DNA from 4 places in the Peribacillus sp. RS7 genome. Region 4 is predicted to be linked to each of the others. Evidence: predicted binding sites of a transcription regulator. Region 4 holds the regulator's gene; each other region holds the start of a gene.
What was found. The regulator Rex, encoded in region 4, represses fermentation and respiration genes when NADH is low (regulators of the CRP and FNR family bind a similar motif). The targets are predictions, from matches to a motif close to TTGTGAAATATTTCACAA.
Positions count from the first base shown of each region.

Region 1: the regulator Rex is predicted to act here: its motif matches at 1,047-1,064, upstream of qoxA (cytochrome aa3 quinol oxidase subunit II).
Region 2: the regulator Rex is predicted to act here: its motif matches at 1,105-1,122, upstream of ACDZ29_RS24200 (nitrate/nitrite transporter).
Region 3: the regulator Rex is predicted to act here: its motif matches at 1,117-1,134, upstream of ACDZ29_RS05630 (DUF1641 domain-containing protein).

Region 1 covers NZ_CP168135.1:2,616,443-2,618,650, reverse strand. The annotation lists gene qoxA (cytochrome aa3 quinol oxidase subunit II) at 1-927, opposite strand, end outside; gene ACDZ29_RS13255 (hypothetical protein) at 2,012-2,208, opposite strand, start outside.
Region 2 covers NZ_CP168135.1:4,866,458-4,868,665, reverse strand. The annotation lists gene ACDZ29_RS24205 (ribonuclease H-like YkuK family protein) at 139-681, opposite strand; gene ACDZ29_RS24200 (nitrate/nitrite transporter) at 1,260-2,208, shown strand, end outside.
Region 3 covers NZ_CP168135.1:1,100,886-1,103,093, forward strand. The annotation lists gene ACDZ29_RS05620 (DJ-1/PfpI family protein) at 1-39, shown strand, start outside; gene ACDZ29_RS05625 (hypothetical protein) at 678-848, opposite strand; gene ACDZ29_RS05630 (DUF1641 domain-containing protein) at 1,184-1,615, shown strand; gene ACDZ29_RS05635 (NAD(P)/FAD-dependent oxidoreductase) at 1,655-2,208, shown strand, end outside.
Region 4 covers NZ_CP168135.1:2,379,364-2,381,571, forward strand. The annotation lists gene ACDZ29_RS12205 (ATP-binding cassette domain-containing protein) at 1-349, opposite strand, end outside; gene moaC (cyclic pyranopterin monophosphate synthase MoaC) at 481-987, shown strand; gene ACDZ29_RS12215 (redox-sensing transcriptional repressor Rex) at 1,018-1,680, shown strand; gene ACDZ29_RS12220 (YdiK family protein) at 1,709-1,921, opposite strand; gene ACDZ29_RS12225 (CPBP family intramembrane glutamic endopeptidase) at 1,918-2,208, opposite strand, start outside.

The DNA of each region.
Region 1 (2,208 bases), 240 kb from region 4:
ATCATGATTCATGTTGCTGTGTTCTGAATGTTCCTCGTGTGAATCCTTGGAATCACTTTCTTCAGTATCAGAAGATCCGTGGTTACCATGACCAGCATGTTCCCCTTCAGGAGCTGGAGAAAACTCTAAGTGAGTTCCAGTGTATGTGGATTGTCCCACATGACCAGGTTCTAATAATTCATTGAATTTTTTCTCAGTAATCGGTTCAGCAGTAGCTTTAATTTCATCTACCCACTTATCGTATTCTTTTGCAGACAGTACATTAACGTTAAACGTTTGCTGAGCAAAACCTGAACCACTGAAGTTTGAATTTCGACCCATATACTCTCCTGGTACATCAGCTGCTAAGTGCAACGTATTAACCATGTTCGACATCGCGTATTTTTGTCCTCCAAGTTGCGGAATCCAGAAACTCGAGATTGGACCATAAGAATAAAGTTTAAATTCAATTGGTCGGTTAGTCGGTAAAAACAGATAGTTAACTGTTTCGATATCTTCTTCCGGATAACTAAAATGCCACTTCCAGTTGGAAGATGAAGCGTAAATAATTAAAGGTTCTTGATCTCCGTATCCTTTAGGTGTTGCCTCAACTTCATTTGTTGTTTTAACAGTAACAACGGATAGGAAAGCGACGATTAAAATCGGGATCGCTACCCAAATTATTTCAAGAACCTTACTTCCTTCAATATGAGGTGGTTCATAATCATCACGCTGTTTGGAAGCACGATATTTCATTATCATGAAGATATACAGTACCATAACGACAAGGACGACAAAGGCCATTGTCCATATCGAAATCATAATAACATCTGCTTGTGTTGCAGCTACTGGCCCTTTAGGGTCCAAGACCATTAATGGGTTATCGCAACCGGTTAGCACAGTGGCAATTGTAAAAAGTATAGTTAATAGAGCCCATTTTATTTTCATAGTACTACCCCTTTCTTACATATTAAAATTCCTATTGGTAATTATTCGGACAAAGTGTTACCATGTTCACAAACCCCGACATACCAATATTAATCCCAAGTGTAAAAAAAGACAATATAAAGTGACATCTGTCACATAAAGTTCATTAAAGAGCAGTAAGAAGATGGTAAATGAACTGAAATGTTCGAAAATCTTCAGCAAATGAAATATAATAAATGTTTAATAACTTACCTACGGAAACTTCACTTATCAGTACAGGATTGCAGATAGAACTGATCCACTTTCCGTTTAATATTACTCTAATATAATGAAATAAAATTTTCACATTATATTCACCGCGTTTATTGCCTCAAGACTTATTAAGATTATGAATTATATTACCTATCCTGTTAATTAGGTATCTATCGTTGGAAAACAAGATTTAAAGCGGATTTTTTTCACTCGGCCATGGAAGGTTTTAAATGGTAGCCGCATTGTACACGATCTTGCATCCATGCTTCAATACCCTAATGATCCAACACAGGTCATTATTATATATATATAAGGAAACAACGAGCGTGAAATGTAATTGGGTTCTTTCTCCTCGCAATACTTATTTTATTGCCCTCAGTATTCCTAAACAGCCGTTTAGCAGTAGTCGTGGGGTGAAGTAATTCAGGGGTCAATCAACCTGTTGCAACTGTTCAAGTTTATCAGTCAGAGGACAGGACAAAAACCATTTTTTAATAAGTACATTTGGTGTTCAATCAACTCCACCTTTTGGAAACTCTTTACTCAATACCCCCCATATTGATACGTGCTTCCCTTTTGTATCTTCAGGTAAAAACACATAAAAAAAACCACGAAAAAAGGACTTTTTAAAAGTGTCCTTTTCTCGTGGATATAGTTCAATATTCAAGGTGAGAAGTTCCTGGCGTGCAGGCAGTTTGGTTTGGATGTACAAGCAACACACAGAATGAAAGCGCATTCAATACTTGGGGTTAAATTGGCTCAGATTCTTCAAGCCAACGAACAACTCGTTTTGTTCATCCATACAAGTGAATCTGATGATAGAAAGCCAGTTTATTACGCTAAATTCCTCGTTTTAGTTACTGAATTCTGTACTTCTTTTTGTTTGAGTTTTAGCCTTTGATTTCATTTTTATGATTTTAGTCGTTTCCGAATCAATTCTTTTGCCTTTATGTGTATTCATTACCATTTCTTCTGTCAGGACAAAAAATATACCAACTAGAAAAATGGCAGCTGCGCTTAGTGTGATGGCGATTCCAACAGCGGTAAATA
Region 2 (2,208 bases), 2.5 Mb from region 4:
TTCGAGGCCGGTTTTTTGGTTTTTCCAATAATTAATGCACTAAATGAATTGCATGTACCGCTTTATAGTCTGAAAAACCAAACCGAAAAGTATTTTGAAGAAAATGCCATTGTTCATAGATTTACTTCTTTGGAGACATCACTCTTGTTTTGTATATCGGTTGGCATAACTTGAGGCAACGAAGGCATTGGGCTTAATTTTCGGTTCCACTCCCATGGATTCCATCCTTGCTACCATTTCATTTACAAACTCACTGGTTTTGTTCCGCTTTCCAATCCCTATATCAATATGGCCTTCCATGATGAACGTTGCCCCTTGATATACGGCAGGCAGGACAATATCGATTAACTGATTTTTCCTTTCCTCCGTAAACATGGATACAATCTCCTCAGTTAACGACAATTCTTTGGAAATTCGCTCATGTAAATGCAGCATCCTTCTAGGGATCATCACTTTCCTTATACAACCCCATACACCATTCCCGACCTGCCGTATTACGATGCCTGTAATGAAAACCGTATGTTTTTTATGTACTTGCGAATCTGTACCAACCATTAATCGAAAGTTACCGGATGGATTTAATTTCATGAATTCTACAATATGAACGAATACCTCTTCGAATGACATGTTTTTTTCTTGAAGATTTTGAAATGGAATGTTATGAATTGAATTTTGCTTCATATTATTGCACCCAACCTTTCCTCGGATATAATCTGATTATTAAATATCTACATGCCGCTCATAACACATCATATGAAGGAGGTCCTTGTTTCGTGCCGTGGGAAGAACCCGCCGTTAAATGATGACGGTCATCATTTGAGGGTAATTCAACAATGAGATGTGCTTATGATTGCTAAATCTTGTACATATGTAATGTTTGCGATTTAAGAATGAGGAGTTTGTAACGAAGAGAAGCCTGTGCATTAGGCTTCTCTTTTTTTGTAAGGAGAATATTACGAAAAAACTTATTGGAGTATTCGATTGGTGTATCTCGTCTTTAACTGGAAAATACTTAAAGCTTGTGACTTTATATCACCTTAGAGACCCGAATATCATTCAATTCCTATGGCGGAGTTATGTTTATAGAAGAAAACCTAATAGAAATTATTAAAATTTTAACAAATAACCAATATAAAGTACTCAAATTTTATAACTTTCAAAAAAAGTGTGTAATGTTTTCTCACATAAACAAAGAATTCTCGCTTTTATAAGAGTAAAATAAACGAATATTCAATTAATAAAGTATAGGAGAGATGAAAATGAAAATAACTGAATTGAAAAAAAGCGGTCATGCACCGTCATTATTAGCTTCATTCCTTTATTTTGATATTAGTTTTATGATTTGGGTATTATTAGGTGCGCTCGGTGTCTATATTACAAAGGATTTCGGTCTTTCGCCAGCTGAAAAAGGTTTGATTGTAGCTATTCCGATTTTGGGAGGCTCGTTTTTCCGGCTCGTTCTTGGTTTTTTGACTGATCGCATCGGTCCACGGAAAACCTCGATCGGCGGGATGCTTGTTACGATGATTCCACTTTTTTGGGGATGGTTATTCGGAGAAAGTTTAGCGGAGCTCTATTTAATTGGGATTTTGCTAGGAGTGGCTGGTGCAAGTTTTGCTGCAGCACTTCCAATGGCTAGTCGCTGGTATCCCCCTCATTTGCAGGGTCTTGCGATGGGCATTGCGGGAGCCGGTAACAGCGGAACTCTGTTTGCGACCCTGTTTGGACCGCGTATCGCAGAGTCAATTGGCTGGCATAATGTTATGGGGTTAGCTTTGATTCCATTAACCATCGTGTTTGTCATTTATATTTTAATCGCAAAAGACGCACCATCTCAACCGCCTGCAAAACCGCTCAAGGAATATTTCACAGTATTTAAAATAGCAGATACATGGTATTTCTGTATTCTCTACAGTGTGACTTTTGGGGGATTTGTTGGGTTCACTAGCTTTTTAAGCATCTTTTTTGTTGATGAATATGGGTTAACACGAATAAGGGCAGGGGAATTTGTTACATTATGTGTCATCGCCGGAAGTTTCTTTCGTCCCGTCGGAGGCTTTATTGCCGATAAAATAGGTGGAATTAAACTGCTAATGTTTTTATTTATTGGACTAACATTATGTATGTTCGGTATTAGTTTTCTTTATTCTTTTTCTACCGTTACGATTTTACTGTTTATCGGAATGTTATTTCTCGGTATGGGTAACG
Region 3 (2,208 bases), 1.3 Mb from region 4:
AATTGTAAACATGTGAAGGAATTGATGGGTTTCCATTAAGAATGGTTCTTATCCTAATGAATAAGAAAATCCAGCGGTTGGCTGACACTCATTCACACGGTTCTATTTGAAAAGACTGTAGGCGTAGGAGAAAGGGGGCGGAAAACGTATCTTTCGTCAAATAATTCCGAACCAATGACCAAAAGCAACACCTTCAACTCCTCGGGTATATCTAACTATTGTAACAAAGTTGATTGGAGAGGAAGGCGCGAGACTCCTGCGGGGAAAGCGCGTCTAGGGGAGTCCCCGCAGGCGCAAGCCGAGGAGGCTCCCGGACCGCCCGCGGAAAGCGAGTGCCTGGAGCGGAAATCAACGTCCAAATTGTATACAGTCTGAGGGTTCCGAAGGCCAAAAACGGAACAAGATGAATGATGAAATAAAAAAACCAGTCATATCAATAAGAAATAATTGATATAACTGGTTTTTGATTTAGGTCTGCCATCGCCTTAAAATGGACTCGGTGATTTAAAAGATTAATCTATATATAACTGTCGAATCTAATGGACTTCGCCAGCCAGCGAAGCTAAGAGTTAACTTTTAGAATATCCGAACAGCTGCATAGTGAGGATTGAGGAGTTTTTTTACAAAAATGAGCAACACTAAGTAAGCATAACTGGTTCGCTATGCTTACGAAATTATTATTTATCAGATGTTTCCGATGTGCCTTCCTCACTGTTTTTGAGGTAAACTTCAGAAATTCCATTCATGCCTTCCAATAGTTGCGCTTTCGTATATTCCATATTGCCAACCAGTTTATTATGCTTCTTATCATTATTCTCTTCTACAAGTTTAGATTCTGAATCAGTCACAATATTCACCTCCATCATTTAGGATGGCAGATAAAGAAGGAAATATGTATGACAGGCGACGACGATAGACATTTTACAAAATGGTCCATTTTAGTGAAAAATTTCAGGCCATACATAAGACCTTCCATTTGGTTAGATCCTTTAAATATGAAGGAAAAGCTTATTTTATGGATATTTTTAAAAAATCAGCTGTTTTCATGAAGCTAAAGGGATATACTAAAGGATAGCTTTTATTTAATTTTTAAAAGTATTTTTTTCGTGTTGCACTTTGTGCAATATTTTACAAGTTTTTCTAATTTTTTTAACAAAATGCTTATTGTAAAGGAGAATTGGATATGTCAGAAACGATTACCCAATCACAGACTGAACAACTTAATGACCGCCAAAAACAATTAGATGTACTGGACCAATTATTAAAGCCTGAGGTTCAGGAATCCTTGAACACTTTAGTTGAGCAGTTACCAAAGCTGACTGAGATAGTGAATATTTTAACAAAGTCTTATGATTTTGCTCAATCAGTAGCGACTGATGATGTTTTGAAAAAGGATACGGTCAGCGCCATTTCGGAGATCGCAGGACCTGTGGTCGATTCAGTGAAAGGGCTTGCGGCCACTTCCATCGAAGCTAAGGATCGCGCTGAAGTGAATAATGATGTGATCGGTCTTTTTGGTCTGTTAAGAATGATGAAAGACCCGCAAGCGCAAAAGCTTTTCCGTTTCGCCCAAGCTTTTCTTGAAGTCTCTTCAGAACGTAAAAACCAAAAATAATTTGATAAACTTTCAATCAGTAAGGACGGGGGATTAACTATGTCAAAACAAATCGTCATCTTAGGTGCAGGTTATGCTGGATTACTATCTGCCTTATCCGTACGTGAATATTACAAGAAGGATGAAGTGCAGGTTACAGTGGTGAACCAATTTCCAACGCACCAAATCATCACCGAATTGCACCGTCTTGCAGGCGGATCCATTTCTGAACAAGCTGTTTCCATTCCTTTGGAAAAGCTTTTTAAAGGAAAAGATATCGACCTTGCCATTTCCAAAGTGGAGTCTTTCTCAGTCGATAAAAAAGAAGTGAAGCTTTCCAATGGCTCCACTTTATCTTATGATGCCCTGGTTGTTGCTTTGGGAAGCCAAACAGGATTCTTCGGCATTCCGGGACTTGAGGAAAACAGCATGGTCTTGAAATCCGTAAATGATGCAAACAAGATTTACAAACATATCGAAGATCGCATCCGCGAATATGCACAAACGAATAATGAAGCGGACGCAACAATCGTGATCGGCGGCGGCGGCTTGACGGGCGTCGAGTTAATCGGTGAAATCGTGGATCATTTCCCTAAAATCGCCAAAAAGTTCGG
Region 4 (2,208 bases):
CGTTTTCAAAGATGTCAGGTCTGGCCATATCGGCCTCAAGGCGACGCAGTTCTTTTTCTTGCTCTATAAGGTCCTTGAATACTGTCAGCATCTCATCCCAAATGGTAAGTTCCGATTCCAGTCCCGTATCCTGGGCCATATATCCGATGGTGACGCCTTTTGGTTTGATTATTTCACCGCCATCATGGGAAATCTGCCCGGCTATGATTTTTAGCAGAGTGGATTTCCCGGCGCCGTTACGGCCAACAAGTGCAATTCGATCTTTATTTTGAACTTCGAGCTTCATATTTGATAAAATAAGTTCAGCTCCATAATATTTCGATAGTTGATTGATTTGTAATAAAATCATAGATTTCACCTCAATTGATTATTGTTAGTGTAACGTATTTTAGTTATTATCGGCAACAGCTTGGTTCCAAGCTAAAACAAGCTGTTACATAAAGTGGAATAATAGTGTATGATTTAGGAGGGGTTACTTAAATGGGAGACTTAACGCATTTTAATGAGCAAGGCAGGGCCAAAATGGTTGATGTGAGTGCTAAGCCTGAAACAACCCGGACGGCTATAGCTCAATCGAGCATTTTATTGAACGATGAAATATATGAATTGGTCACGAACCAGAAAATGAAAAAGGGTGATGTACTGGCTGTTGCACAAGTTGCAGGAATAATGGCCAGCAAGAATACATCCAATATAATTCCGATGTGCCACCCCATTGCTCTGCAAGGGGTCAATATAGCCTTTGATTGGGAAAAGGAAGATCAAGGATATAGGCTTAGGATTGAAACGGAAGCTAAGACAAAAGGGAGTACAGGTGTGGAAATGGAAGCGTTAACAGCTGCATCCGTGACTGCCTTGACTGTTTATGACATGTGTAAGGCCATTGATAAGGGAATGGTAATCGGGCCTACATTCTTAGTGGAGAAAACAGGCGGATTTTCTAGCAACGATTATAAAAGACAAGTAAAACAAACAGATAGAGATTAAGTTGAAAAGCATGTGTGAAGGCGGGGAAGAATGATGAACCATGACCCAAAGATACCGCAGGCAACAGCCAAAAGGTTGCCATTGTATTATCGATTTTTAAAAAACTTACATTCCTCAGGCAAACAAAGAGTTTCCTCGGCAGAGCTAAGCGAAGCCGTAAAAGTGGATTCTGCTACCATTCGCCGTGATTTTTCCTACTTTGGCGCGCTTGGGAAAAAAGGCTACGGCTACAATGTCAATTATTTATTATCCTTCTTTAGAAAAACACTAGATCAGGATGAATTGACAAAAGTCGCTTTAATCGGGGTAGGAAATTTAGGGACCGCTTTTTTAAATTACAATTTCATGAAAAATAATAATACGAAGATTGAAATGGCATTCGAAGTCTCTGATGATAAGGTCGGTAAGCAAATAGCTGATGTGCCAATCTACCATATGGATCAAATCGATACACTATTGCAGGAAAATAATATTACTGCGGCTATTTTGACAGTGCCTGCCCAGGTAGCCCAGACGATAACCGATCGTCTAGTCAAAGCCGATATAAAAGGAATATTGAATTTCACACCTGCACGGCTGACAGTACCTCCATCCATAAGGGTTCACCACATTGACCTGGCTGTGGAGCTTCAGTCGCTCATCTATTTTCTGAAACATTATCCTGTAATGGAAGAAGCTGCATTGGAGGAATGAAAAAAACGCTGCATCATAGCAGCGTTTTTTATTTTTTCTTATTTTTTTGGGCGGCTTTAATCTTAAAGTGAAGCATGATCATGCGTAATCCCGATCCAAAGTCCAGGGTCGCGATCAGTACAAGTATGTAGGCAAAGATTCCCCATCCTGTAGAACTGACGGTTTGAATCGCGATAGCGGTAAAAAGAGCTCCTAAGCCTGCATAGATGATGCCCATGAATAATGGTGATTGACGTTTCATAATAAACCTCCGATGAATGCCTGTGCAGTATCTATCATCTTCTCAATATCTTTCCGATATACCACTTGAAGGATGATAACAAGCGTATTCATCGCAACATGAGCGCTAATGGACACGATGATGCGGCCCGTTTTCGCATAAAGGAAAGCAAAGGTGAAGCCCATTGCCGAATATAAAAGAAGATGTTCCAATTCACCATGCGCCAAGCCGAAAATAACTGAACTGAGTAAAGCTGAAATAAAGAAGTTAAAGCGTTTATGAAGTGATCCGAAAATGATTTTCCGGAA